One region of the Agromyces sp. NPDC058064 genome, then DNA from elsewhere that is predicted to be linked to it. Evidence: predicted binding sites of a transcription regulator. Region 1 holds the regulator's gene; the other holds the start of a gene.

The links. The regulator HrcA, encoded in region 1, represses chaperone genes, less so after heat shock. The targets are predictions, from matches to a motif close to TTNGCACTCGNNNNNNNCGAGTGCNAA.
Region 2: groL (chaperonin GroEL) is a predicted target of HrcA. The motif match lies at 1,736-1,762, and genes of this name have one in related genera.

The regions. Positions count from the first base shown of each region.
Region 1 is NZ_JBHVSE010000004.1:123,992-138,499, forward strand. It holds gene ACFVSL_RS14395 (M1 family metallopeptidase) at 1-308, opposite strand, end outside; gene ACFVSL_RS14400 (DUF6389 family protein) at 596-1,042, shown strand; gene holA (DNA polymerase III subunit delta) at 1,182-2,153, shown strand; gene rpsT (30S ribosomal protein S20) at 2,326-2,586, opposite strand; gene ACFVSL_RS14415 (alpha/beta fold hydrolase) at 2,708-3,517, opposite strand; gene ACFVSL_RS14420 (response regulator) at 3,521-4,144, opposite strand; gene ACFVSL_RS14425 (sensor histidine kinase) at 4,141-5,370, opposite strand; gene lepA (translation elongation factor 4) at 5,451-7,307, shown strand; gene ACFVSL_RS14435 (DUF1990 family protein) at 7,315-7,965, shown strand; gene hemW (radical SAM family heme chaperone HemW) at 7,968-9,194, shown strand; gene ACFVSL_RS14445 (DUF4870 domain-containing protein) at 9,191-9,571, opposite strand; gene ACFVSL_RS14450 (DUF4870 domain-containing protein) at 9,682-10,098, opposite strand; gene hrcA (heat-inducible transcriptional repressor HrcA) at 10,279-11,301, shown strand; gene dnaJ (molecular chaperone DnaJ) at 11,353-12,450, shown strand; gene ACFVSL_RS14465 (16S rRNA (uracil(1498)-N(3))-methyltransferase) at 12,464-13,198, shown strand; gene ACFVSL_RS14470 (HIT domain-containing protein) at 13,223-13,585, shown strand; gene ACFVSL_RS14475 (PhoH family protein) at 13,653-14,508, shown strand, end outside.
Region 2 is NZ_JBHVSE010000002.1:428,916-443,423, reverse strand. It holds gene groL (chaperonin GroEL) at 73-1,692, opposite strand; gene ACFVSL_RS07845 (DUF3048 domain-containing protein) at 1,845-2,900, opposite strand; gene ACFVSL_RS07840 (cold-shock protein) at 3,004-3,207, opposite strand; gene ACFVSL_RS07835 (LytR C-terminal domain-containing protein) at 3,412-3,957, opposite strand; gene ACFVSL_RS07830 (DUF3263 domain-containing protein) at 3,985-4,281, opposite strand; gene msrB (peptide-methionine (R)-S-oxide reductase MsrB) at 4,484-4,885, shown strand; gene ACFVSL_RS07820 (nitroreductase family protein) at 4,887-5,435, shown strand; gene ACFVSL_RS07815 (DMT family transporter) at 5,419-6,495, opposite strand; gene ACFVSL_RS07810 (hypothetical protein) at 6,797-7,075, shown strand; gene ACFVSL_RS07805 (hypothetical protein) at 7,089-7,247, opposite strand; gene ACFVSL_RS07800 (ABC transporter substrate-binding protein) at 7,362-7,916, opposite strand; gene ACFVSL_RS07795 (hypothetical protein) at 9,237-9,365, shown strand; gene ACFVSL_RS07790 (hypothetical protein) at 9,961-10,341, opposite strand; gene ACFVSL_RS07785 (hypothetical protein) at 10,589-10,912, opposite strand; tRNA gene ACFVSL_RS07780 (tRNA-Thr) at 10,986-11,058, opposite strand; gene ACFVSL_RS07775 (DsbA family protein) at 11,150-12,082, opposite strand; gene ACFVSL_RS07770 (ABC transporter ATP-binding protein) at 12,366-13,466, shown strand; gene ACFVSL_RS07765 (DUF4032 domain-containing protein) at 13,654-14,508, shown strand, end outside.

The DNA.
Region 1 (14,508 bases):
GAGTCGACGGCCATCCCGCGCAGGTCGAGGTCGAGGCGGTCGAGGTCCTGCGTCGCGACGAGGTCGATCGTGGCCACGCCGTCCAGCCGGCCCTCGAGCACCGCGAGCGGCGCCGGCGGCGCGTAGGCGATCTCGAGGTCGTAGTGCTCCACGTCGTATCCGCCGTTCCCGGCGTAGGGGTAGTAGACATCGCCGGCACCCTCGGCGCCCGGCGTGTACCGCCCGCCCGGCGCTGCTGCGGCACCGCCCGCTCCGATCGCGCCGACCGCCGCCACGACGGCGACGACCGCAGCGAGTGCGTTCGTCAAGGACCGCGTCATCATCGACCACCCCTCATCAGCCGACGGCCGGAACACCCCATGGCGGAGGCGGCCGCGGGTACGACACGCCGAAGCTAGCATCCATGTCCCGCGTCGGTCAGACCCCGTTCGGGGCTCGTCGAGCATCGCGCGCACCCGGCAGTACCGGCGCATGCGCGTGCCGTCACGGCACGTGCAGCCGAGCGAGCGGAGATCGCCGGGAGGCCGGCCGTGAGCCGGTAGAGTGCGACGGCGTGCGTCATCGTGCGTCTGGAGCAGAGGAGTCGTCGTTGCCCGTGGGATCCGCTGACTACCGCGACGCGCTCCGCGCGGCCCTCGACACCCGGTCGGCGGTCGCCGCCGAGCGGCTCGCCGCGATGCGCGCGATCGCGACCCCTGCGACCGCCGGCGTCGTCATCGAGCTGTTCACCGACCAGGACGCCGAGGGCACCTTCGGCGTCTGGGCCCGCTTCGACGGCGCCGACGCGTTCCGGCTCGACCGCGAGCTCGGCGACGAGCGCGAGCTCTTCGCGGTGACCTGGGGCGAGGACGGCTGGGAGCCCGAGGTCCCTGCCCGGCCGCGGGGCTGGTCGCGGGACGAGCTCGAGGCGGCCATCGCCGGCGTCGTCGCCGAGTGGCTCGACGGACTCGTCCCGGCCGAGGCATCCGAGCTCGACTGGGAGCTGGCGCGCCACGACGGCGCATCCGATACCGTCCCGCTCGGACCCTCGGCTCGCGACTGAGGCCGCCGCGCACCACCTCGCGATCGGCCGGCGCTCCGGCGTCGGCGGCCGACCCTAGACTTGACGTCGGAACAGGGAGGCACGGGTGGCAGCACGCGGAGCAGGCGCTTCAGCGCGAGCGAAGGTCGCGATTCCGCAGTTGGCGTGGCACGCCGTGCGGCCGGCGCCGATCGTGCTCGTCTCGGGGCCCGAAGACGTGCTCGCCGAGCGGGCGATCGGCATGCTGCGCGACTTCCTCCGCGCCGAGGACCCGGCGCTCGAGGTCAGCGACCTCGAAGCCGACGGCTACCGGCGCGGCGAGCTGCTCACGCTCGCGAGCCCGTCGCTCTTCGGCGAGCCCAGGCTCATCCGTGTGAGCGGGGTGGAGAAGTCGAGCGACGACTTCCTGCTCGACGCTCTCGAGTACCTCGAGCAGCCCGCCGACGCCACGACGCTCGTGCTGCGCCACCGCAGCGGAGTGCGCGGCAAGAAGCTCCTCGACGCGATCCGCGCGGGCGGCGGAGGCGGCATCGAGATCGTCTGCGCCGAGCTCAAGAAGGACGCCGAGAAGCAGGATTTCGTCGTCGCCGAGTTCCGCGCGGCGGGGCGCAAGATCGCGCCCGCCGCACTGCGCGCCCTCGTCGGGGCCTTCAGCGACGACCTGCGCGAGCTCGCCGCCGCGAGCCGCCAGCTGCTGTCGGATGCGCCAGGCGACATCACCGAGGCGGTCGTCGCGCGGTACTACGGCGGCCGGGTCGAGACGAACTCCTTCGCCGTGGCCGACGCGGCGATCGCGGGCCGGCACGGTGAGGCGCTGATCGCCCTGCGTCACGCCCTCGACAGCGGGGCAGACCCGGTGCCCATGGTCGCGGCCTTCGCCATGAAGCTCCGCACGATGGCGAAGGTCTCGGGCTCGCGCGGCGGCGGCGGCCAGCTGGCCTCCTCGCTCGGCATGGCGCCGTGGCAGGTCGACCGGGCCCGACGCGATCTCGTCGGGTGGACCGACGAGGGCCTCGGCGTCGCGATCGAGACGCTCGCCCAGACCGACGCAGCGGTCAAGGGCGCCGAGCGCGACCCGGTGTTCGCGCTCGAGCGCCTCGTCGGCGTCATCGCCGCCCGCGGGCGCCGCTGAGCGCGCGAGTCCCGCGCGCGAGAAGTGCCCGCGCCGCCGAAGCGTGCCCTTTTCCGCGGTTCCGGAGACGACGAAGGCCCCGCCGGAGCGGGGCCGCCTGTTTGCGCGGCTCCGGAGACGACGAAGGCCCCGCCGGAGCGGGGCCTTCAGCCGTACTGCAGTGCGACGCGACTCAGAGCGCGGCGGCCTGCTTCGCGATCGCCGACTTGCGGTTCGCGGCCTGGTTCTTGTGGATGACGCCCTTCGACACGGCCTTGTCGAGCTTGCGCGTGGCGACGCGCACGGCGGCGGTGGCCTTGTCCTTGTCGCCCGAGGCGATGGCCTCGCGAGCGGCGCGGACGACGGTCTTGACCTCGCTCTTCACGGCCTTGTTGCGCTCTTCGGCCTTGCGGTTGGTCTTGATGCGCTTGATCTGCGACTTGATGTTTGCCACGTGTGGTTCGTCTTTCGTTCTCGTGTGGGTACAGGATGTGCCGTCACGAGGTAGAGGGGCTCGTGCCCGGCGATCGTGCGGGGTGGGACCCACACGGCAAGCCAACAGACAACGATACCAGCTACGTGCGAGCGGCACCAATGCGGCGGACCGCGTCGCGGCGGCGGACGGCCGCGCGACGATCGAGCTCGGCGACGGCGCCGAGCACCACCGCGGTGAAGTCGTCGGGTCGCGTGAGGCTCACGAGGTGCGTCGCGCCGGGCACGATCACGAGCCGAGCGTCACGCGCGGCCCGCAGCAGGACGCGCTCCTGGAGGCGGAAGTGGTCGTACCGCCCGTTGACGAACCAGATCGGCACGCGCACCTTCGCGACGGCCGCGCGCGGATCGAGCCGCCCGACCGCGGTGAGCGCCGGAGCCATCACGTCGAGGGCGACGCCGCCGTCGACGATGTCGCGCACCGCCTCGCGGCTGAGGAAGATCGACGCCACCGCGTCGTTGAGCCCGCGCCCGCGGTCGGGCAGCCGCGCGATCGACGCGGCGATCGACTGGTAGGCGGCGAGCGCCGAGCCGCGGGGGAGCGTTCCGCACGAGGCCGCCACGAGCCCGTCGAGCCGATCGGGATGCCTCGCCGCGAACTCGATCGCGAGGTAGCCGCCGAGACTGAGCCCGACGAGCAGGCGCGGCACGGCGTCGTCGTCGTGCCCGCCATCGCCGCCCGCGCCCTCAGCGGCGCCCGGCGGGTTCAGCGCGGCGTCGATGATCGACATCGCCTCGTCGATCGAGAACTCGCCGCCGATACGCGAGCCGTGGCCGGGCAGGTCGATCGCCACCGCGTCGATCCCGTGCACCGCGAAGGCCTCGAGCTGCCTCCGCCACATCGTCGCCGAGGTGCGGATGCCGTGGACGAGCACGATGCGTGCGCGGGGCATCGTTCAGCCCGCCCTGATCGCCCCGAGTTCGCGGGCGCGCGCGACGGCCGCCGTGCGTGAACCGACGCCGAGCTTCGTGAAGATGTGCACGAGGTGCGACTTCACGGTCGCCTCGCTGAGGAACAGCGTCTTGCCGATCTCGCGGTTGGTGCGGCCTTCGGCGACGAGCGAGAGCACCTCGGACTCGCGCACCGTGAGGCGTTCGCCCGAGGACTGGGACGCGTCGAGCCGCGACGAGAGGCCCGGGGCGAGCGCCTGCTCGCCGACCGCGGCCGCGCGCACCGCGGCGAGCAACGTGTCGGGCGGGGCGTCCTTCAGCAGGTACCCGCTCGCGCCGGCCTCGATCGCACCGAGGATGTCGGCGTCGGTGTCGTAGTTCGTCAGCACGAGCACCCGGGGAGCGCCGGGCACCGCCCGGATGCGGCGGGTGGCCTCCGCGCCCTGCACGGTGCCGGGGAACTGGAGGTCCATGAGGACGAGGTCGACCGCGTCGCCCTGCGCGAGCCGCACGGCGTCCTCGGCGGTGGCGGCCTCGCCGACGACCTCGAGGTCGGCCTCGGACTCGAGCATCGCGCGGATGCCCGCGCGGACGACGGGGTGGTCGTCGGCGAGCAGCAGCCGGATCACGACGCCACCACCGGGATGCGCACCGAGAGCGCCGTGCCCTCGCCTGGGGCGGTCTCGAGGTCGACCGTGCCGCCGAGCTCCTCGGCCCGGCGGCGGATGGCGCGGAGTCCGAACTCGGCGGGGTCGGCGCGGCGGGCCACGGCCTCGGCGTCGAAGCCGAGGCCGTCGTCGACGACGTCGAGGGCGATCTCGTCGCCGAGGTAGCTCAGGGTGAGGGAGCAGGCGCGGGCGTCGGCATGGCGCAGCACGTTCGCGAGCGAGCCCTGCGCGATGCGGAGGAGCGCGGCGTCGACGGACATCGGCAGCAGCACGGGCTCGCCGCTCGTCGCGAACTCGACCCGGGTGCCCGCGCCGGCCTGGCTCGCCTGCTCGTTCACGGCCTCGGTGAGGCGGCGGAGCGCGGACGGGAGCGTCTGCTCGTCGAGCGACGGCGGGGTGAGCTCGCGGATGAACCGGCGCGCCTCGCCGAGGTTCTCGGCGGCGGTCTCACGGGCGAGCCGCAGCTTCTCGCTCACCCGCTCGTCGTCGACGTCGCGCTCGGCGGCGTGCAGCAGCATCTGGATGCTCGAGAGCCCCTGCGCGACGGTGTCGTGGATCTCGCGGGCGAGCCGCTCGCGCTCGGCGAGGGTGCCGGCCTCGCGGCTCGCCGCCGCGAGCTCCTCGCGGGTGGCGATGAGGTCGAGGATGAGCGCCTGGCGCTCCTGCGTCTCCTGCGACATGGCCCGGTAGCCGAGCCCGATCACGATCGCGACGCCCGCGCTGATGAGCGGTCCGAGGATCGATCCGACCTCGAAGCCGAGATGGGTGGCCGTGCCCCACACCGAGAGGCCGAAGGTGATGACGACGAGCGGCACCGAGATCGGCGCCGCGAGCACGTGCAGCTCGAGGAAGAAGAGCGGGAAGGCGAGGAACGCCGCGTCGGGCGTCAGTGCCGACATGCCCACCCAGAGCGCCAGGAGCGATGCGAGCCAGAGCACGCGGGCGAACGTCGGCAGGTGCCGGTGCGCGGTCGCGATGCCCGCGCCGTAGCAGGCGAGGAAGGCGACGGCGAGGATGGTGATGGGCACCTCGGCCTGGTCGTCGACGAGCAGGGCGCGCACGACGACGAAGAGCGTGAGTCCGACGACGAGGAGGTGGAGGCCGAGCCGGAGCGCGACGAAGACCGGCCGCAGCGCCGATCGCGCCACGCGCTCGTCGCCCAGGAGGGGGGTCTCAGCCGTCGTCATGGTGCTTCGAGCGTAGTCTCGGGGCCCGCCGCGAGGCATCCGTCGAAAGTCTGAAGCGAAGTCATGGGAGAATCGTCTGGATGTCTCCGAGAGCTGTGAACCCGCCGGTGCCCGCCGCCACCGACCCCGCGTCGATCCGCAATTTCTGCATCATCGCGCATATCGACCACGGCAAGTCGACGCTCGCCGACCGCATGCTGCAGATCACGGGCATCGTCAGCGACCGCGACATGCGCGCGCAGTACCTCGATCGCATGGACATCGAGCGCGAGCGCGGCATCACGATCAAGAGCCAGGCCGTGCGCATGCCGTGGCAGCAGGGCGACCGCGCCTACGCCCTCAACATGATCGACACCCCGGGGCACGTCGACTTCTCGTACGAGGTCTCGCGGTCGCTCGCGGCCTGCGAGGGCGCGATCCTCCTCGTCGACGCGGCGCAGGGCATCGAGGCCCAGACGCTCGCGAACCTGTACCTGGCGCTCGAGAACGACCTCGAGATCATCCCGGTGCTCAACAAGATCGACCTGCCGGCCGCCGACCCCGAGAAGTACGCGAAGGAGCTCGCCGACCTCATCGGCGGTTCGCCCGACGACGTGCTGAAGGTCTCGGGCAAGACGGGCGTCGGCGTCGAGGAGCTCCTCGACCGCGTCGTCGAGCGCATCCCGGCTCCCGTCGGCGATGCGGATGCCCCGCCGCGGGCCATGATCTTCGACTCCGTCTACGACAGCTACCGCGGCGTCGTCACCTACGTCCGCATGATCGACGGCCAGCTGAAGCCGCGCGAGCGCATCCAGATGATGTCGACGAAGGCGACCCACGAGATCCTCGAGATCGGCGTGAGCGCGCCCGAGCCGCAGCCGTCGAAGGGCCTCGGCGTCGGCGAGGTCGGCTACCTGATCACCGGCGTGAAGGACGTGCGCCAGTCGAAGGTCGGCGACACCGTCACCACGGCCGTGAAGCCCGCGACCGAACCGCTCGCCGGCTACACCGAGCCGCTGCCCATGGTGTTCTCCGGGCTCTACCCGATCGACGGCAGCGACTACCCCGAGCTCCGCGAGGCGCTCGACAAGCTGAAGCTCTCCGACGCCTCGCTCGTGTACGAGCCCGAGACCTCGGTCGCGCTCGGCTTCGGCTTCCGCTGCGGCTTCCTCGGCCTGCTCCACCTCGAGATCGTGACCGAGCGCCTCCAGCGCGAGTTCGGCCTCGACCTCATCGCGACCGCGCCGAGCGTCGTCTACGAGGTCACGACCGAAGACCGCAAGACCGTCACGGTGACGAACCCGAGCGAGTTCCCGACCGGTGCGAAGATCACCGAAGTGCGCGAGCCCGTCGTGAAGGCCGCGATCCTCGCCCCGAAGGACTACGTGGGCACCATCATGGAGCTCTGCCAGTCGCGCCGCGGCACGCTGCTCGGCATGGAGTACCTCGGCGAGGACCGCGTCGAGATCCGCTACAACATGCCGCTCGGCGAGATCGTGTTCGACTTCTTCGACCAGCTGAAGTCGAAGACCGCGGGCTACGCGAGCCTCGACTACGAGCCGACGGGCGACCAGGCCGCCGACCTCGTGAAGGTCGACATCCTGCTCCAGGGCGAGCAGGTCGACGCGTTCAGCGCGATCGTGCACCGCGACAAGGCCTACGCCTACGGCGTGCTCATGACGGGCCGCCTTCGCGAGCTCATCCCGCGCCAGCAGTTCGAGGTGCCCATCCAGGCCGCGATCGGCGCCCGCATCATCGCCCGCGAGTCGATCCGCGCGATGCGCAAGGACGTCCTGGCGAAGTGCTACGGCGGTGACATCAGCCGCAAGCGCAAGCTCCTCGAGAAGCAGAAGGAGGGCAAGAAGCGCATGAAGATGGTGGGCCGCGTCGAGGTTCCCCAGGAGGCGTTCATCGCCGCGCTGAGCGGCGACGTCGAGAAGAAGGACGCGAAGAAGTAGACCCCCGATGACCCGTAGAAGCACCTTCACCGACCAGTCCGTCACCTACGGCGCGATCGGCGCGACCCTCGACCCCGACTTCCTCCGGTATCCGCCGGCGGGCCTCCGCCCCGCAGAGGACGCGGTGCGGCTCGGCTCGGGTCGCGAGCGGTTCGAACGCTCGGCCGAGGCGCTGATGACCTGGGGCGTGCAGCGCGGCTCGGGCTTCACGGTCGCCGACGTCTCCGCGGGCACGGGCGCGCAGTACCCGGGCATCGTGTTCGACCACGACGGTTCGCCGCTCTCCGAGCAGCCCGCGCCCCGCACGGAGGACCGCTTCGGCGCCGACGGCACCGCGTACATCGCCGCAGGCATGACCGCGACCCTGGTGCGCCGCCGTCGCTTCGGCGCGACGAAGACCCCCGTGCTCGTCGTGTACGTCATCGACGAGCCGAACCGCATCGGATTCGCGTACGGCACGACGTCGAACGGCGCCGAGACGGGCGAGGAGTCCTTCATCCTCGAGCATCGCGACGACGACACCGTGTGGCTCACCATCCGGTCGATCTTCGCCACCGCCGGCGGCCTGAGCACCGTGCTCGCACCGACCCGCCGCCGTCGCCGCCGCGAGCTCACCCGCGACGAGCTCCGGGCGCTCCACCCCGCGAGCGGCGCGTAGCCGTGGGCGCCGCGCTGCCGCTCGGCGACCCCGCACCGGCCGACGGCCTGCTGCCGTCGTCGGCCGCGCTCGGCGCGGACGACCGTGCGTTCGGCGTCTACGTGCACGTGCCGTTCTGCCGGGTGCGGTGCGGCTACTGCGACTTCAACACCTACACCTCCGACGAGCTGCGCGGGGCGAGGCAGAGCGACTACGCGGGCCAGGCGATCGGCGAGATCCGGATGTCACGCGGTGTGCTCGAGGCATCCGGCCTGCCCGCTCGACCGGCGCAGACCGTCTTCTTCGGCGGCGGGACGCCGACCCTGCTGCCCGCTCGCGACCTTGTCGCGATGCTCGGCGCGGTGCGCGACGAGTTCGGCCTCGTACCGGGCGCCGAGGTCACGACCGAGGCGAACCCCGACTCGGTCGGCCCCGACGACCTCGCACGCCTGGCCGACGGCGGCTTCACCCGCGTCTCGTTCGGCATGCAGTCGGCGGTGCCGCACGTGCTCGCCGCGCTCGACCGCACCCACGATCCCGAGCGCGTGCCGCTCGTCGTCGGGTGGGCGCGCGACGCGGGGCTCGACGTCAGCCTCGACCTCATCTACGGCACTCCGGGGGAGTCGCTCGACGACTGGCGCCGCAGCGTCGAGCACGCGGTCGCGCAGCGCCCCGACCACCTGAGCGCCTACGCCCTCATCGTCGAGGACGGCACGAAGCTCGCCAGGCAGATCCGCCGCGGCGAGCTCGCCGAGCCCTCCGACGACCTCGAGGCCGACATGTACGAGCTCGTCGACGAGCAGCTCGAGGCGGCCGGGTACGAGTGGTACGAGGTCAGCAACTGGGCGTCGAGCCCCGCGCAGCGCTCGCGCCACAACCTCGGCTACTGGCGGGGCGACGACTGGTGGGGCGTGGGCCCCGGCGCGCACAGCCACGTCGGCGGCGTGCGCTGGTGGAACGCGAAGCACCCCTCGGCGTACGCCGACCGCATCGCAGCGGGGGTCTCGCCGGCCGTCGGCCGCGAGGTGCTCGACGGGCCGACCCGCGAGACCGAGCGCGTGCTGCTCTCGACGCGCATCCGCGAGGGGCTCGAGATCTCGAGCCTGCACGCGGGCGGGCGGCACGCCGTCGCCGCGCTCATCGCCGACGGCCTCGTCGACGCGAAAGCCGCCCTCTCGGGTGTGCTGACGCTCACCAGGAGAGGGCGGCTCTTGGCCGACGCGGTCGTCCGGCAGCTGCTCGAGGGCTAGCTGACGAACTTGATCGCGAGCGGGTAGGTGTAGGGCTCGCCCTGGTTGGCCTTCACGGCGGCGATGATGCTGAACACGATCGTGACGACGCCGACGGCGATCAGCACGAAGATGCCGATCAGGACGAAGGTCAGGATGATGCCGACCACGTAGGCGATCGCCATCGTGATCTGGAAGTTCAGCGCGGTCGCGGTGTGCGCGCGCACGAAGGGCCCCTTGTCCTTCAGGATGAGGTAGCCGATGAGCGCGGGGACGAAGCTGAAGAAGATGCCGCCGATGTGGATGAGCGTCGCCCAGAGCTTCTCATCTGACGGGCTCAGCTGCTGGCTCTGGCCGTAGGGGTTCGCCGGCGGGGGAGGCGGGGTGGCGTCGGACATGGGGTTTCTCCTTGCTCGGGTCGCCCGAAGGCGAGACTTCGTCAACCGTCATGCTGGCACAGCAGAGCGCGCCGCGGGAAGAGCCCCGGCGGCGCGCTCGAAAGGTGCTGCTACTTGATGAGCCGGATGGCGAAGGGGTAGCGGTAGTGGTTGCCGTCCTTCGCCTTGAGGAAGCCCTGGATCGAGAAGACGATGACGACGACCCAGAGGGCGAGCGGCAGGACCCACCCGATCAGCGCCCAGAAGCCGAAGGTGACGGCCGAGAGCACCGAGTTCACGATCAGGATGGCGACGTAGGCGATGGCTGCGGTGATCTGGAAGTTCAGCGCCTCCTTCGCCTCGACGTTCGTGAACTGGCCGCGGTCCTTGAAGACGAGCCAGATGATGAGCGAGGGCAGGAACCCGAGGATGCCGCCGAGGTGGGCGAAGGAGGCCCACTGCAGGTCCTGCTCGTGCGTGAGGGGGCCGGCCGCGGCGGGCTGGGGCTGGCCGGCGGGGTCGGGCTGCGGGGGAGTGGGCTCGGTCATTGCACGCCTTTCGGGCTTCGGTGAACTCGGGTGCGGGAGGGGGTTCGCGGTCGGGAGGACTCGCGGGACATCCATACGGTAGCGCTGCGAACCGCCGCGGGCAACGGCCTCGTCGCCCGACGTCGCGATATGATTAGCAGTCAGACAGATCGAGTGCTAAGTCGTCGGAGGGAGCGGGGCATGGCCTCAGAACGCAGTCTCGCAGTGCTTCGGGCGATCGTGCAGGACTACGTCGCGTCTCGCGAGCCCGTCGGCTCGAAGACGATCGTCGAGCGCCACGCGTTCGGCGTCTCCGCCGCCACGATCCGCAACGACATGGCGCTCCTCGAAGAAGAGGAGCTGATCGCCGCCCCGCACACGTCCTCCGGTCGCATCCCGACCGACAAGGGGTACCGCGTCTTCGTCGACCAGCTCACCGAGGTGCGCCCGCTGAGCTCGGCGCAGCGGCAGGCCATCGAGACCTTCCTCGGCGAGTCGAGCGACCTCGACGAGCTCCTCGCCCGCACCGTGCGCCTCATCTCGCAGCTCACCAAGCAGCTCGCCGTCGTGCAGTACCCGAGCTTCGCGAGCGCCAGGGTGCGCCACGTCGAACTCGTCTCCCTCTCGCCGAACCGGGTGCTCTGCATCCTCATCGCCGACTCGGGCCAGGTCGAGCAGCGGCTCGCCGAGCTCGAGCAGCCCGTCGAGGAGTCGACGCTGGCCGAGCTCCGGCTGCGCCTCAACGAACTCGTCGCCGGCACGACCATGGCCGATGCCACTGCGCTCCTCTCCGGCGAGATCGACGCCGTCGATCCGCGCCACGCGGAGGTGCTGCACACGCTCGCGGCGACCCTCGCGGAACAGGCGAGGGTGCAGCGCAGCGACCGGCTCGTCGTCGCGGGTGCGGCGAACCTCGTGCGCACCGAGCAGGACTTCGCGGGCTCGATCCTCGGGGTGATCGAGGCGATCGAGGAGCAGGTCGTGCTCCTCAAGCTCTTCGGCGAGATGTCGGGCGACGAGCACGCGGTCGCGGTGCGCATCGGCCGCGAGAACGCCTCGTTCGGGCTCGGCGAGACCTCGATCGTGTCGAGCGCGTTCGAGATCCCGGGCCGCGACATCTCGCGGCTCGGCGTCGTCGGCCCCACCCGCATGGACTACTCCAACAGCATGGCCGCCGTCCGCGCGGTCGCCCGCTACCTCTCCCGCACGCTCGGCGAGAGCTGACCTTCCGCCCGTCGCAAGACCGGCATCCGCAATCGAAAGGACAAGCCCTCCGTGGCCGACCACTACGAGGTCCTCGGCGTCTCGCGCGAAGCGACGCCCGACGAGATCAAGAAGGCGTACCGCCGACTGGCTCGCGAACTCCACCCCGACGTGAACCCCGGTGCCGAGGCATCCGAGCGGTTCAAGGAGGTGACGCACGCGTACGACGTGCTCTCCGACCCGAAGCAGCGCCAGCAGTACGACCTCGGCGACCAGGGCGGCTTCGGCGGCCAGGGCTTCGGCGGGTTCGGCGACATCTTCGAGACCTTCTTCGGCGCGGGCCAGCAGAGCCGCGGGCCGCGGTCGCGGCGCGAGCGCGGCCAGGACGCGCTGATCCGCGTGGAGGTCGGCCTCGACGAGGTGATCTTCGGCACGCATCGCGACATCGAGGTCGACACGGCCGTGCGCTGCGAGACCTGCCAGGGCTCGTGCTGCCAGCCGGGCACCTCGCCCGTCACCTGCGACATCTGCCGCGGCACCGGCCAGATCCAGCGCCAGGTGCGGTCGCTCCTCGGCAACGTGATGACCTCGAGCCCGTGCGGCACCTGCCGCGGCTACGGCACGATCATCGCGACGCCGTGCGTCACCTGCCAGGGGCAGGGCCGCGTGCGGGCCCGCCGCACCGTCCCCGTCGACATCCCCGCCGGCGTCGACACGGGCGTGCGGCTGCAGATGCCGGGTTCGGGCGAGGCCGGCCCCGCGGGCGGCCCCAACGGCGACCTCTACCTCGAGATCAAGGTCAAGAACCACGACGTGTTCAGCCGCAACGGCGACGACCTGCTGGCGACCCTCGAGGTCGCCATGACCGATGCGATCCTCGGCACGAACGCCACGATCCACGCGCTCGACGGCGACGTCGAGGTCGAGCTGAAGGCGGGCGTCCAGAGCGGCGAGGTCGTCACCGTGCGCGACCGCGGCGTGACGCGCCTCCGCGGCAACGGCCGGGGCGACCTCAAGATCGGGGTCCAGGTCGTGACGCCGACGAAGCTCTCGTCGAAGGAGCGCGACCTCATCGCGCAGTTCGCCGCATCCAAGAAGTCGCCGGCACCCGAGCTCACCCATTTCCAGCAGGGGCTCTTCGCCCGCCTGCGCGACCGGTTCCTCGGCTGAGCAGGGCCGCGCGATGAGCAGCCTCTACCTCGACGAGACCCTCGACCTCGGGGGGCTCGCGCCCGGCGCCGAACTCCGGCTCACGGGCGACGAGGCGCGCCACGCCGTCACGGTCGCCCGCGTGCGGCCGGGCGAGCGCATCGCCATCGGCGACGGCCGCGGGGTCGTCGTGCGGGGGCAGGTCGTCGCGACCGAGTCGCGCGAGCTCACCCTCCTCGCCGACGAGGTGCTCGTCGAGGAGCGGCCCGCGATCGCGATCACGCTGGTGCAGGCCCTCGCGAAGGGCGACCGCGACGAGCTGGCCGTCCAGGCCGCGACCGAGCTCGGCGTCGACGCCGTCGTCCCGTGGGCGGCGGCCCGGTCCGTCTCGCGCTGGGAGGGGCCGAAGGCCGAGAAGGGTCGCGCCCGCTGGGCGAGCATCGTCCGCGAGGCCGTCAAGCAGTCGATCCGCTCATGGCTGCCCGAGGTGTCTCCGGTCTCGACGACGGCGCAGCTGCCTGCCCGTCTCGAGGGCGTTCGGATGCTGCTGCTCGAGCCGACCGCGACGACGCCCCTCTCCGAGCTGCGGCCCGACGGCCGAGACCTCGCCCTCGTGGTCGGGCCCGAGGGCGGCATCTCGCCCGAGGAGCTCGCGAAGCTCACCGCCGCGGGCGCCGAGCCGGTGCGCCTCGGCGCCTCGGTGCTGCGCACCTCCACGGCGGGGCCCGCCGCGATCGCCGTGCTCAACGCGGCGCTCGGGCGGTGGTAGCCCATCGCTCGCTACGATGGAGTGATGACCGACTCGCCCGCTGAACCGACCGTCTTCGAGCGCATCGTCGCGCGCGAGATCCCCGCGCGCATCGTCGCGGAGACCGACCGGGTGATCGCGTTCCACGACATCGCGCCGCAGGCGCCGGTGCACGTGGTCGTCACGACCAAGACGGCCGACTACCGCGACGTCGTGGGCCTGGCCGAGGGCGATCCCGAGCTGCTCGCCGAGCTCGTCGAGGTCGCCCGGGGCATCGCCGCGGAGCTCGCCGACGGCGAGTTCCGGCTCGTCTTCAACACCGGGGCATCCGCCGGTCAGACCGTCTTCCACGTGCACGCGCACGTGCTCGCCGGCGGCCTCGAGGAGGGCACGCTTGCCGGAGCCTGAATCGATCGATCCCGACGCGCCCGAGGCCGGCGCCGACGAGGAGCGCCTCCGCATCGACGGCGTCGCCATGGTGCGGCTGCTCGGCCCGCAGGATCGACTGCTGACGACCGTCCAGCGCGAGTACCCGGGCGTCGAGGTGCACGTCCGGGGCAACGAGATCTCCATCCGAGGGGACGTCGACGAGCGGCGCCGAGTGCGCCGCCTCATCGAGGAGCTGCTCGAGCTCGTGCGCCACGACCAGGATCCGACCCCGACCGAAGTGAGGAGCTCCGCTCGCATGCTCGACGCCGATCCCGACGCGAAGCCGTCAGAACTGCTCGGACAGGTCATCGTCTCGAGCCGCGGCAAGACCATCCGGCCGAAGACCGAGGGCCAGCGCGCCTACGTCGACGCCATCGACGAGAACACGATCGTGTTCGGCATCGGCCCGGCCGGCACCGGCAAGACCTACCTCGCCATGGCGAAGGCCGTGCAGGCGCTCCAGCGCAAGGAGGTCAGCCGCATCATCCTGACCCGGCCCGCCGTCGAGGCCGGCGAGCGTCTGGGGTTCCTGCCCGGCACCCTGACCGACAAGATCGACCCGTACCTGCGCCCGCTCTACGACGCGCTCAACGAGATGATGGACCCGGAGCTCGTGCCGAAGCTGCTCGCCTCGGGCACGGTCGAGGTGGCGCCCCTCGCCTACATGCGCGGCCGCACCCTCAACGACTCGTTCGTGGTCCTCGACGAGGCGCAGAACACGACGCCCGAGCAGATGAAGATGTTCCTCACGCGCCTCGGCTTCGGCTCGAAGATGGTCGTCACGGGCGACGTCACCCAGGTCGACCTGCCCGGCGGCGCCTCGGGGCTCCGCCTCGTCACGCGCATCCTCGATCGCATCGACGACATCCACTTCGCCCGCCTGACGAGCGACGACGTCGTGC
Region 2 (14,508 bases), on a different contig from region 1:
CTGCGCCCCGGCACGACGAAGGGCGCCTCCCTGAGGAGGCGCCCTTCGCGCGATTCGTGTGTCGCGGACTGCTTAGAAGTCCATGCCACCCGTGGGGTCGCCGGCCGGGACCGGGTTCTTCTCGGGCTTGTCGGCGACGACGGCCTCGGTGGTGAGGAAGAGACCGGCGATCGATGCCGCGTTGAGCAGCGCCGAGCGGGTGACCTTCACCGGGTCGTTGATGCCGGCAGCGAGCATGTCGACGTACTCGCCGGTCGCGGCGTTGAGGCCCTGGCCGACCGGGAGGTTGCGCACGCGGTCGACCACGACGCCCGGCTCGAGGCCGGCGTTGAGGGCGATCTGCTTCAGCGGCGCGTCGATTGCGACGCGGACGATGTTCGCACCGGTCGCCTCGTCGCCCGAGACCTCGAGCTTCTCGAAGGCGGTCTTGCCGGCCTGGATGAGCGCGACGCCACCACCGGCGACGATGCCCTCCTCGACGGCGGCCTTCGCGTTGCGCACGGCGTCCTCGATGCGGTGCTTGCGCTCCTTGAGCTCGACCTCGGTGGCCGCGCCCGCCTTGATGACGGCGACGCCGCCGGCGAGCTTGGCGAGGCGCTCCTGGAGCTTCTCGCGGTCGTAGTCGGAGTCGGTGTTGTCGATCTCCTTGCGGATCTGCGCGACGCGGCCGGCGATGGCCTCCTCGTCACCGGCACCCTCGACGATGGTCGTCTCGTCCTTGGTGATGATGACCTTGCGGGCCTGGCCGAGCAGGTCGAGGGTGACGTTCTCGAGCTTGAGGCCGACCTCCTCGGAGATGACCTGGCCGCCGGTGAGGATCGCGATGTCCTGGAGCTGCGCCTTGCGACGGTCGCCGAAGCCGGGGGCCTTGACGGCGACCGACTTGAAGATGCCGCGGATCTTGTTGACGATCAGGGTCGCGAGCGCCTCGCCGTCGACGTCCTCGGCGATGATGAGCAGCTGCTTGCCGGTCTGGATCACCTTGTCGACGATGGGCAGCAGGTCCTTGATGTTCGAGACCTTGCTGTTGACGATCAGGATGTAGGGGTCCTCGAAGACCGCCTCCTGGCGCTCGGGGTCGGTGACGAAGTACGCCGACAGGTAGCCCTTGTCGAAGCGCATGCCCTCGGTCAGCTCGAGCTCGGTGCCGAAGGTGTTCGACTCCTCGACGGTGACGACGCCCTCCTTGCCGACCTTGTCGATCGCCTCGGCGATGAGCGCACCGATCTGCTCGTCGGCGGCCGAGATCGACGCCGTGGCGGCGATCTCTTCCTTCGTCTCGACGTCCTTCGCGTTCGCGAGGAGCTCGGCCTCGACGGCCTGCACGGCCTTCTCGATGCCGCGCTTGAGCGAGATGGGGTCGGCGCCTGCGGCGACGTTGCGGAGGCCCTCGCGGACGAGCGCCTGGGCGAGGACGACCGAGGTCGTGGTGCCGTCGCCGGCGACGTCGTCGGTCTTCTTGGCGACCTCCTTGACGAGCTCGGCGCCGATCTTCTCGTACGGGTCGTCGAGCTCGATCTCCTTGGCGATCGAGACGCCGTCGTTCGTGATCGTGGGGGCGCCCCACTTCTTCTCGAGCACGACGTTGCGACCGCGCGGGCCGAGGGTCACCTTGACGGCGTCGGCGAGCGTGTTCAGGCCACGCTCGAGGCCGCGGCGGGCCTCCTCATCGAAAGCAATGATCTTTGCCATGTGTGTTTCTCGCCCCTTCTCGGACGTCTTCAAAGATTCGTGATTAGCACTCAAATCACGTGAGTGCTAAGACGATTCTGGCACTCGACCGCCACGAGTGCAAGCGAGCCCGGCGCCCTCGGCGACGCCCAGCGCGAACAGCGCGGCCGTCGTCAGGGGGTGAACGAGGCGGTGCCGCCCGCGGGCACGAGCTCGATCCAGGTGTTGCCCGGCGCCAGCCGCAGCGGCGAGCCGTCGTCGGCCGCGAGGGTGATGGGCGAGCCCGCCGCGTCCTTCGTCCACGTGCCGTGCGCGGTGCGTCCGGCGACCGACACCCAGGCCTCGCCCGAGCCGATGAGCACGGTCTTCGGCACCTCGCCGTAGCGCCAGTCGATGCCGACCTCGAGCGTCACGACGTTCGTCGCCCGCACCCGCGCTCCGCCCTCCTCGACGTCCGCGACCCCCTCCTGCGAGCGCAGCCACGACGAGGAGCCCGCGTCCCAGTCCCACGTCGGTGCGCGCGCCTCCGAGAAGACCAGCGCGATGCGGGAGGTCGGCGCGGCGGCGAGCTCGGGGGCGGCGAGCGGATCGGCGGTGCCGTAGTCGAACTGCACGGGCGGCGGCGCGAGCGCAGAGTTGCGCGCCATGGTCTCGGCGGCGTCGAGGATCACGTCGTGCGGACCGGGACGCTCGTCGGCGCGCGAGTACAGGCCCGTCTCGTCGAGATCGAAGACGACGTTGACGAGCGGCGTCGCCATCATCATCGCGACGAACTGGTCCTGCCCGCCCGAGTAGGCGATCACGCCGCCGAGCGGCGAGGCGATGTCGGGGTCCATCGGCCGGATGGATCGCACCGGCCCGATCGTCGGCGGGAGGTCGGAGTGCCAGACCGCGAGGTAGCGGGTGAGCCCGCCCTCCACGAGCTCCTCGTAGACGAGGTCCGTGCGGTTCAGCGCGATCTGCGGCCGCGCGTCGTCGTGATTGTCGATCTTGGCGGCGAGCGAAGGATGCCTCGGCGCCGCCGGGTCGGTCGGCGTGCCCCGCAGCGGGGAGAACGCCACGGCGATCGGCTGCGAACTGCCGACCGGGCGCGGCTCGGCGGTCGGCTCGGGCGTCGGGACCGGCTCGGGAGGGCCCTGCTGGCAGCCGACGAGGAGCAGCGCCGCCACCGCGACGACGACGAGGGGCGTCCCCCGCCGTCGCAAGGCCCCTCGGCCCCCCGTGACCATAGCCACATGCTAGTGACGCTCGGGAATCGACCGACCGCGAACTGCGCCGACACGCCGAACGCGCCGTCGGAGGGACGACGGCGCGTTCGGAATACGCGTGCGCTCAGGCGGGACGAACGGCTTCGGCCTGCGGCCCCTTCGATCCCGTGCCGACCTCGAACACGACCTGCTGGCCCTCTTCGAGCACCTTGTACCCGGCCATGTCGATGGCGGAGTAGTGGACGAAGACGTCCTGCCCGTCGCCGTCCACGGTGATGAACCCGTATCCCTTTTCAGCGTTGAACCACTTGACGGTTCCGTTCGCCATGCGTTGCTCCCATGTTGCGGTGTGTGGATCAGCACGTGCCTGTCGCCTGTACCGGGTCGCCCTCGACGCGGGCGAACGAGGCACCTGAGGTACCGGACGTGCACGCGGGCCCGGGCGACCAACTCCAGATAGTCACATCGCGCCGCTCGGACGCAAGGGGGTGCACGTCACGAATGGTCGCAGAATGGCAACGATTCGGCCGGCTCAGCCGGCCGTGGCCTCCGCGTAGTCGGAACCGAGCACGAGCACGAGCGGGGTGCCCGTCGCCGCGAAGGTCTCCGAGAGGCGCACGTCGGCCTCGGGCAGCAGCGTCGCGACGCCGCGCGCGGCGCCCTCGAGGTCGGGCGTGGCGAAGTAGACGACCGTCTCGGTGAGGTCGTTCTCGCTCGCGTTGGCCGTCGCATCCACGGGGACCCCGCCCGCCTTGAGCGTCTCCGCGGCCTTCGCCGCGAGCCCGGCTGTGCCGGTCCCGTTGAGCACCGTCACCTTCACCTCGGGCGAGATCGTGGGCTCCGCGGTCGCCGTGGGCGTCGGCGTCGCGGCCGGATCCGGTCCGCTCGCGGCGTTCAGCCGGTCGTTGAAGACCATGACCCCCGCGATGCCGACGCCGGCGAGCACGACGGTCGCGAGCGCGGCCCAGCCGAACCGGATCCATCGCGCACCGCGCCGGGCGGGCGCACGGTGGGCGCCGACGCGGTCGATGCCGTGCGGGATCGTGTCGAATCGATCGCGAGGGAACTTCTGCGCCATGGGATCCAGATCGGGTCGGGGCCGGGCTCAGTCGAGCGGTCGGCCGAGGGGAATCGAACGGCTGGAGCGCGCCGCCCGGCGCGCCGATCGCATCCGCTGCAGTCGCTTGACGAGCATCGGATCGTGGCGGAGCGCCGCCGGCGAATCGATGAGCTCGCCGAGAATCCGATAGTAGCGGGCGGCGGAGATGCCGAACTCGTCGCGGATCGCCTCGGCCTTGCGGGCCGGCTGCTGCCAGGCACGGGCCTCGAAGGCGAGCACGCGACGCTGACGGTCGTCGAGGCCGACCGAGTCGGGCCGGTCCGGCAGAGGCTCTGCGCTCATCCGTTCCTCCCGTCGGGCGGTCGACGCACCGCCTTGCAGCACATCCTAGGGAACGCCCGCCGAGAGTGCGCCGAGTGGTCCCGGCGTGTACCGTCGGCCGGAACAGACGGCCGCCGTGCGGCGTTGCATCCGTTGCGGCCGTGCGAATGCCCGCGGCCGAGCTGCGACGATTGAACCCGTCGACCCCCGAGAGGAGCACCCCATGTCCTACCCCGTGAACAAGAGCGATGCCGAGTGGCGAGCCGAGCTGGGCGACGAGCAGTACTCGGTGCTCCGCGAGGCCGCGACCGAGCGCCCCTGGACGGGCGAGCTGCTCGACGAGGAGCGCGCCGGCGTCTACAACTGCGCGGCGTGCAAGGCCGAGCTGTTCAAGAGCGGCACGAAGTTCGACTCGGGCTGCGGATGGCCGAGCTTCTACGAGTCGGTGCGGCCCGAGGCGGTCGAGCTCATCGAGGACCGCACCCTCGGCATGGTGCGCACCGAGGTCCGCTGCGCGAACTGCGGTTCGCACCTCGGCCACGTCTTCCCCGACGGCTTCGGCACGCCCACGGGCGACCGGTACTGCATGAACTCGCTCGCCCTCGGCTTCACGCCCGAGTCCTGAAGTGGGTTCGGTTCGCGAGGCGGCGCTCGCCCGGCGTTCGGCGCCCAAGGTGACGGATGACTCGCCGGACGACGCCGAGCTGCTCGAGCTCCTCGGCGTCGCCGAGCGGGTCGCCGACCACGCGGCGCTCCGCCCCTGGCGCACGATCGCCCTTCGGGGCGCCGCCCGCGAGCGGCTCGGCGCGGCCCTCGCGGCCGCGTCGGGCTTCGACGGCGCCGCGGCCGAGAAGCTCGCGGCGAAGCCGCTGCGCGCGCCGCTGGTGCTCGCGCTCGTGCTCTCGCCGCGGTTCCACCCGAAGGCGCCCGAGTGGGAGCAGCTGGTCGCCGCGGCGGGCGTCGGGCACCTGCTGAGCCTGCTCCTCGACGAGGCGGGCTGGGGCGTCATGTGGCGCACCGGCCCGTTCACCCGGCATCCGCTCGTCGCCGAGATGCACGGGCTCGCACCGGGCGAGCAGCTGCTCGGCTGGCTCTACGTCGGCGGCCGGCCCGAGGGCGGGCGCCCCGGCCGCTCGTCGGACCGGCCGGCGCCGCGGTTCAGCTCGATCGGGTGACCGCGGCGTCGCCGCCGTCGGCGTCGGGCTCGGCCGCGCGGTGCCGGTGGCGCGACCACCGGATGGACGCGACGGCGACCGCGACGACCGCGAGCACGGTGCCGCCGATCGTCGCGCCGTCGACCGGGCGGCCGGTCGGCAGCAGCAGGTCGAGCGCGAGCGCGCCCGCGAGCTGGCCGGCGACGCCGCACAGGGCGAGCAGCAGCACGCCGATGACGCGGACGACGAGCGCCTGCCCGGCGATGAAGATGCAGCCGATCGCGCCGCCGAGGTAGAGCCATGGCTCCGTCGGCAGGCGCTCGGGCCATCCGGCGATGGCGGCGTGACCCAGCATGACGACCACGAGTGCGACGGTGCCGACGAGGAAGTTGCCGAACGCGGCCGTGAGCGCGCTGCCGGCCTCGGCCTTCACCCGCCCGTTGACGGCCTGCTGCCAGCCGACGCCGAGGCCCGCGACGAACGGGAACAGCATCACGAGGAGCGGCACGTCGTGCGCGAGCTGCGCCGACACCGCCCAGCCGATCGCGACGAGCGCAAGCAGTGCGCCGAGCACCCGCATCGGGGTCAGCGGGCGCCGGCCGCCCGGGCCGAGGCCGATGAGGTCGAAGACGATGCCGCCGATGGTCTGGCCCGCGACGATCGCGACCGTGAACATGGCGACGCCGAGCACGCCCGCCGAGAGGCCCTGGGTGACGACGAACCAGGCGCCGGCGAGCCCGCCGAGCACCATCCACCACGCGAGGCGCCCGGCGCGGAGGCCGGCGAGGACCCGCCCGACGCCTTCGCGGCCGGGCCGCCACACCGCGAGCGCCACCGCGAGGATGACGAGGCCCGTGCCGAAGGAGATCGCCGCCGCCGTGTACGGGTCGTCGAGCTCGGCGGCGAGCTGGCCGTTGATGCGCGACTGGAGCGCCGTGCCCGCCCCGAACACGATCGCGAGGACGACGGCGATCCAGAGCGGCATCCGGGTGCGCTCGACGTGGGGATGGGCGTGCGCGTGGCGGTGGAGGTGGCTCGGCGATTCGACGTTCGACGATGCGTCGGAGATGTCTTCGGTCAAGAACCGGCTGCGGGACTCGAACCCGTCACCACCGCTTGTCGGATGCGCGTTCCCTGATGTTCCCAATACCGCCCTCGATCTGGCATTTCCAAGCTGTTTGCCGCCACGCGCGTTCCGCGAATCCCTTCGGATTCCCGCGCAGAGCGGAGAGTGAGCGGTGACTACCGCCCCATCAGGGTATCGAGGATCGCGTGTGCATCCGGCCCTCACCGCCCCCGCTACCTCGGCGCCGCGCCGTACTGCTCACGGAGGTACGTGCAACCCCCTCGTGATGCCGACTTCAGGCGCGCAGGATAGGTGGATGGAAGTTCACAGCACTACTCGTAGTGAGCATGCGGAGGAGGTCGCCGATCCGGTCTACCGGGTGAACTACTGGGTGCAGCCCACCGGCTTGGGTTGGAATCTGGACGCCTGGTATCTGACGGGGTGCCGTTCCGTCGAGGAGGTTCTGGATTGGGCGGAAGACAACGCACACGCCCGACCGTATGAAGTGTTCGTGGAGAGCGCGGACAACGGTGGCGATGAGCCCAGGACCGCACCGCTCGTTCGTCTTCACGGACAGAGCCCGAACTCTGGCTGAGCAGCGTCGCGACTCACGCAGCGTCGCGACCCGCGCAGACGTTGAGTACCCGCCAGCCGGCGGGGAGTTGCGCGTGACCTGCTATGAGGGCAGCGGTTTCGTCGTCGGCCTCGACGTCGATGACGATCGCGACCCCGGTCATGAGGTTCGTTGCGATGACCGCGATCTTCATTCTTTGACGTTACTCACGTCGAGGCAGACGAGGCAGGGGCTTGCCGGGGTGGGCGAGAGCATGGTGCGGGCGGGCGATCCCGAACGATCACCCGCCCGCGGTCCGAAGGTGGCCTCAGAGGCCGAGCAGTCGGTTCAGCAGGTTGCCGAGTCCGCCGCTACCGCCGCGATCCAGCAGGCCGGCGACAGCGCAAAGCAGGTTGCCGAGCAAGTTGCCCGGGCCTTCTTGAGCGGTGATGTCGAGCTGGACGTCGCTGAGGTCGACCACGAGTCCGAGGATGTCGAGGTGCAGCGGTCCGAGGTCGAGGTTCAGGATGTCGCAGGCCTGTGCGGCCGCGGCGCCGAGTACCTCCGTGCTCGTGAGCTGATTGGTGACGGTCGCCAGAACGGTACCGGCGGCGTCAGTGAGCGTTCCATTGATGAGACCTTCAACTGTCAGAGTGCCACGCTGCGAGGTGAAGTCGGTCGGCGTGAACGTACCGGTGAACGTGCCGAGAACGTTGCCAGCAGCGTCGGTCACATCCTGTGTGATCGCCGCGGGCTGCACGGTGGCGAGCTGTCGTGCGTTCGCGGTGGGCGGAGGTGCCGCTTGGGCGGGTCCAATGGTGCCAACCGCCATGGCAAGGGCCAAGGACATTCCGCCCAGCCCTGCAAGGAGCTTCTTCATCATGATGCGCATTCCTTTCGGTTCGGCGTCGCTCGGGTGCGGCGCTCCGAGTGGGAGGTGGCGCTCGTGGCGCCGCGTCCCGGCGTGTCATGGATCTCTCGGGTCCGCACAGGTTAGGTCGACGCAGCGGTCGCCGGAACAGGCTTGACGCTTCCCGCGGTCGCTGATCTCGAAGGCATCTCTCCGGTTTCGCTTCAGGGCTCGCGACGAGGCCGTTCTCCCGCCCGGCACACGTCGGTTCGAGTCGGCCTCGAGTTCCGAACCGATCCGCCCACCCTGTGCGGCGAAAGGTATGTGGGCCTGCAGCAGCGCTCACACGAGCTCCGGAGCCTCGCGCCGTAACCGAGAAGCCCGCCGCGGAACTCAGCCCGGTATCGAGGTTCACTGTCGAAGCGCACGAGACGGATGCGCCCGTATTCCTGCTGGAGCGAGTCGATCACCCGCCAGACGCCGGCCGATCCCTCGATCGCGGCCATGATCGGATGCCACCTCGGTTCTTCACCCGGCGGCACGTCAGGCTCCGCTTTCCAGGCTGCGAGTGCAGCCTGGAACATCTCCCAGACCATCTTTGCGGCGAGGCGCAGCCGTCGGCCGGGAAATGGCCGAGGAAATCCCGATCGGCCTCGACAGGCGCCCAGGTGTCGGCGCGGAGCAGCGGCTGCGGCAGGGTGTCTGCTCTGATCTCGCGGATGATCGCGATGCGGCGTTCGCCGTCGAACTGTACCCATTCGCCTCGGGCGATCAACTGAGGTTCGGGGACCGTTGCGCAACGGGCCGGTGCTCCACTCGAGGGAACGAAGAGGGTGTGCGCCGCTGTCTGATTCGAGAAGCCCACCACTGACCCCGGTTGTCAAGGGGATGCGGAACGGATGGTGATGCGGTTTGCTTGGTTTGTCGGGTAGCGGGGGCATCCCGGCGGCAGGCTGGTACGCGACCTGACCGTAGCGGTTACGGCTGCGGTGCCTCCCAGGGCGGGTTCGGCGGCCAGTCTGTCCATACTGCTCTTTCTGAGGCTGCGGGCTGACCCGTCGCCGGCTGCCGTCCCAACCTTCGCGGCGACCGGCTTACCCGGGCGGGCCAGCTCGCTTCTCTGTACTCGCCTTGACGCCGCGGCGGCTGTGGTGTGAGATTGCCGCGTCGAGTGACCCATCCTGTGAGCTCGGCAGACAGGCTGGCCTCGGGTAGTCATCGATCGGATCGATGGCCACTGTTTCCTGGCAGGGCGGGCCAGCCTGTCCTTGTCAAGGGCTCGACGCCGTGGCTGCGCACACGAGACGGTGGAACCCCACCGGGCGATTGTCCCGGCGAAGGAGTTGAAACCCGATGAAGGTGAACGAAGAGCTCGAGCGAGAACAGCAGGAGTACATCACCGACGACCAGGCATCGCTATTGGTCATCGCATTCGCGTGCGCGGTCCTGATCATCGTCGGCCTGCCGTCGTTGCTCCTCTAGCCCTACGCACGTGAACTGTCAACGCCTGGCGACGCCGGCGTCTGACGTGTGAGATAGAGATGTGTCACAGGGACGACACCCTGGATGGAAGTGAGACACCCATCCGGGATCTTGGGGAAAGGGTCTGGGCGCGCGGTACATGAACGCAGCGCCTGGACCCGTCCCGAGGAAGGCCGGCGATCGTCGGCACACGTTCCGGGCTGTGTTCGTTGAGGATGCCGGCGCGCTCTAGCGTTGCTTCTCACTCGGGCGGTAACCGGGGATCGGACCACTGTAGGCGTGGTCCTTGCCCTTCGGGCAGTCACACGAGACGGCGATCCGCGCGCCGGTCTCCTGGTCCTTGAACCATTCAGCGTGGATCGTCCGAGGTGCAGGCATACCCGCACGCTACCCGGAATCGGTTGCGTACCCCAGACGAGCGAGCAACGCACTTGGCCCACTGCTCTCCTCGGCCGTACCAGCGCGTTCGGCGGCGGCAAAGTGAACTCGTCGCAGCCGGGGTGGTCTCAGGTTCCCGGCTGCGGGCTGGCCCGGTTCGACCGCGACCCCATAGGCGGCGAACTTCCCGCCATCGGGCGGGTCAGCCCGCTCCCAGCTACGGGGATGGCTTGGCGATTTCCTGCACGTCGGCGCCGACGGCGACGGGCTGATCGGGCGACGTCGCAATCGGCGAGGTGTCGAGCTCCTCGGGGGTGAGCTGCACCCCGCCCGTCGAGTTGGCTGAACGCATCAGGTCGTTGATCCATTTCGTGTTCAGCTCGGGACGTTCGGGCTCGTCGAACACGAACCGGAGCGGAATCGCGGGGTGCAGCCAGATCGTCGAGCGACCGCGCGGCTGATCATCGGGATGCTGCCACGAGAGCGTGAAGCTCTCCCCGCGACGCAGCTTCGTGATGAGCGCGACCTTGAGATGCGAGAGCGTCCGGTCCTCGATGCCGATCGGCGTCTGGGAATCGCCGTAATAGAGCGTGCCCATAGCTCAGACCATACGCCCGGAACGCTCCTCGTGCGGGAGCGGCAGGACAATCGGAGCACCCCGAGGGGGCGCAACTGTGCTTGAAACCCCCACCTCGGGCGCACCGGAAGTGCCTGAGAAGTCAAGGGGGTGCGGAACGTGCGCCTGTGCGGAGAGGATTGTCTTGTCGGGCGGCGGGGGCGGCACCGACTGCAGGCTGGCCGAAGGCCCCGGTCCACAGCTCCACGGCTTGGATCTCCCAGAGGGGCTAACGGCCAGCCTGCTCAGGGACTGGGCCCGGGTTTTCGTGGATCGAACGATGCCCGGGCCCGTCGGACTCTGCGTCTCCCTCCGGCCTTGTCTGCTGCTGTGCCCTCCACTCGACTGCACCCACAATCATGAATCCCACAAGCGCAGTCACGCCGGACATCGCGAACCAGCTGGCGATGTCGAGCTGGCTTGCCGACTGGCCTGGTGTGACCAACGATTCCATGGTCTGCGACAGCGCAAAGAAGATGAAAGCTAGAACTAGGCCGGTAGAGCGGAAGATGCCGAGCGCGAGGCCCCATGGGTTCTGTTTGTCGTCGTCCATGCGGGCGAGCATAAGGGCCCGCTCTGGTCATGACGAGACCCCAGAAGCGCCGATATCACTCGCCTCTGAGTCGAGCCGGCTACGGGACTCGAACCCGTAACCACCGCTTTACAAGAGCGGTGCGCTACCAATTGCGCCAAGCCGGCAGTGAGGGATGCCTCGCTGGGTCATCCTACCCGCGCTGCACCGACGACGAGGGCCCGGCGCGAACGCCGGGCCCTCGTCGGGATCGTTCCGCTACGACGCGGGCGACGGGGTCGGGGTCGGCGACGGGGTGGAGGTCGACTCCGAGAACGCCTCGCCGGTGGCCTGCAGCACGAACGACTGGAACTCGGCCGGGTCGGTGAGCGAGCCCACGTACTGCTTGCCGTTCACGAGCACGGTCGGGGTGCCCTTGATCGACTCGAGGTCGGAGTTCGGCACGGGCTGGGTGAGCGCGCGCTCGGTGGCGTTGTTGACCCAGCCGTGGAACTCCTTGGAGTCGATGCAGCTCTCGATCGTGCCGACCGAGGAGGCGCCGGACTCCTTCACGAAGCCCTTGAGCTCGTCGTTCGTGAGGCCGGTCGTGCCCTCCTCGGGCTGGTTCGCGAAGAGCAGCGCGTTGAAGTCGAAGAAGGCCTCGGGCGAGGTGTCGGCCACGCACGCCGCGGCGTTCGCCGCACGCAGCGAGTACTGCGTGCCCGCCGACTTGTTCGTGAGGATCGCGAGGGGGTGCGTCTCGAGCGTCGCCGCGCCCTGCTCGACCATCGTGCGGATCGCCTCGCCGTTCGTCGTCTCGAACTGGCCGCAGAAGGGGCACAGGTAGTCGACGTAGACGACGATGTTCGCGACCGTGCCGCTGTCGTCCTGCTCGGTCGGGATCGGGTCGGCGTCGGCGGGCAGCGACTTCGTCTCGACGGGCGTCATGACGCCGTCGACCCCGGTGAGGAGGATGCCGTTGCTCGCCATGTTGGCCGGGCCGGGGCCCGCGGGCTTCATGTTCTGCACGACGACGCCGATGACCAGCCCGATCACGAGCACGACGGCGACGGTCACGCCGCCGATGAGCAGGAACTTGTTGCGGCGCTCCCGCTTCTTCTGCGCTTCGCGCAGCTCCCTGGCCTTCTCGCGCGCGGCTTCGCGCTGCTCGTTACGGGTGGGGCGTGGCTGGTTCGATCCGCCGTTGCTCATCGATGGTCACTCCGGTCGCTGTGTGGGCGCGCGCGAGTGCAGGCGCACGCAATGACGATAGTAGGGAGGATGGCTGTGAATCACCCAAACGGGCACTGAACGCGCTCTCCGCGCGCGCCGGGTCGCAGCTGCGAGGATGCCTCGGGGCGGGCGCCGGGGCATCCGCCCCCGTGGTCGGGCGCGCCCGTCGCGCGTGCGATACTGAGGAGGCGTCGATGTCGACGCGCTTCCATTCACTACGGATCGTCCGGCACGTACCTGCCGGTGAAGGAGAGAAAGAACCATGGCGTCAGTCACGTTCGACAAGGCCACCCGCCTGTACCCGGGCGGCACCCGCCCCGCGGTCGACCAGCTCGACCTCGAGATCGCCGACGGCGAGTTCCTCGTGCTCGTCGGCCCGTCGGGTTGCGGCAAGTCCACGTCGCTCCGCATGCTCGCGGGCCTCGAAGAGGTCAACGACGGCAACATCTTCATCGGCGACCGCAACGTCACCGACGTGCCCCCGAAGGACCGCGACATCGCGATGGTCTTCCAGAACTACGCGCTGTACCCGCACATGACGGTCGCCGAGAACATGGGCTTCGCGCTCAAGATCGCCGGTGTCGGCAAGGAGGAGCGCGCCGCGCGCGTCCTCGAGGCCGCCAAGCTCCTCGACCTCGAGCCCTACCTGTCGCGCAAGCCGAAGGCGCTCTCGGGCGGTCAGCGCCAGCGCGTCGCCATGGGCCGTGCCATCGTGCGCCAGCCCCAGGTCTTCCTCATGGACGAGCCGCTCTCGAACCTCGACGCGAAGCTCCGCGTGCAGACCCGCACCCAGATCGCGTCGCTCCAGCGCCGCCTCGGCGTCACGACCGTCTACGTCACGCACGACCAGACCGAGGCGCTCACCATGGGCGACCGCATCGCCGTGCTGAAGGACGGCCTGCTCCAGCAGGTCGGCACCCCGCGCGACCTCTACGAGAAGCCGCAGAACGTCTTCGTCGCCGGTTTCATCGGCTCGCCCGCGATGAACCTGTTCCACGCCGACCTCGTCGAGTCGGGCGTCAAGTTCGGCTCGGCCGTCGTGCCGGTCGACCGCGACGTCCTCGCCGAGGCCACGGGCACGGTCGCCACCATCGGCGTCCGCCCCGAGGACATCGTCGTGTCGTCGACCCCGGGCGAGGGCCTCGAGGTCGACGTCGACCTCGTCGAGGAGCTCGGCGCCGACGGCTACCTCTACGGCCACTCGGTCGTCGAGGGCAAGCGCACCGACATCGTCGCCCGCGTCGACGGCCGCGCGCACCCGAACGCCGGCGACAAGGTGTACCTCACCGCGACGCCGAACCACGTGCACCTCTTCGACGCCGAGTCGGGCGACCGCCTCGGCAACAAGGCCGTCGTCAGCTGACCTCGCGCCTCATGACGATCGATGCCGGTCGGGCGGTTCGCCCGGCCGGCATCGTCGTCTCCCGGGGCCGGACCCGCGGCATCCCGTTCGTTTCAGGAGATGAGCCGCCCGTCAGGACGATCCCCGCGATTCCGTCCTGAGGTGCGGGCGAATTCCTGAAACGGCGACTCACTGGAAGGATCGACCCATGAGCGGTTCCCTCTCGATCACCTCCGCCATGGCGGACCCGGCCCTCCTCGACCTTCCGTGGAACCTCCCGCTCGAGTCGTGGCCGAGCGACGCGATCGCCGCCCTCCCGAAGGGCATCTCCCGCCACCTCGTGCGCTTCGCCCACCTCGGCGGCCACGTCGTGGCGATCAAGGAGACGACCGCCGAGATGGCGAAGGGCGAGTACGAGATGCTGCGCACCCTGCAGCGCCTCGAGATCCCGTGCGTCGAGCCCGTCGCGGTCATCACGAACCGCAGCGACGACGAGGGCGAGGAGCTGAAGCCGGTGCTCGTCACCCGGCACCTGCGCTTCTCGCTGCCGTATCGCGCCCTCTTCTCCCAGACGCTGCGCCCCGACACGGCGACCCGCCTGGTCGACGCGCTCGCGGTGCTGCTCGTCCGCCTCCACATCGTCGGCTTCTTCTGGGGCGACGTGTCGCTCTCGAACACGCTCTTCCGCCGCGACGCGGGCGCGTTCGCCGCGTACCTCGTCGACGCCGAGACGGGCAAGCTCTACGAGGGCGGCCTCTCGAACGGGCAGCGCGAGAACGACCTCGAGATCGCCCGGGTGAACATCGCGGGCGAGCTCCTCGACCTCGAGGCCGGCGGCAAGGTGGCCGACGAGCTCGACCCCGTGCGCATCTCGAACGGCATCGTCGAGGCGTACCGCAGCCTCTGGACCGAGCTCACGGGATCCGAGTCGTTCTCCTCCGCCGAGCGCTGGCGCATCAACGAGCGCGTCAACCGGCTCAACGAACTCGGCTTCGACATCGAGGAGCTCGCCATCAAGACGGATGCCTCGGGCACGACCGTGCGGATCCAGCCCAAGGTCGTC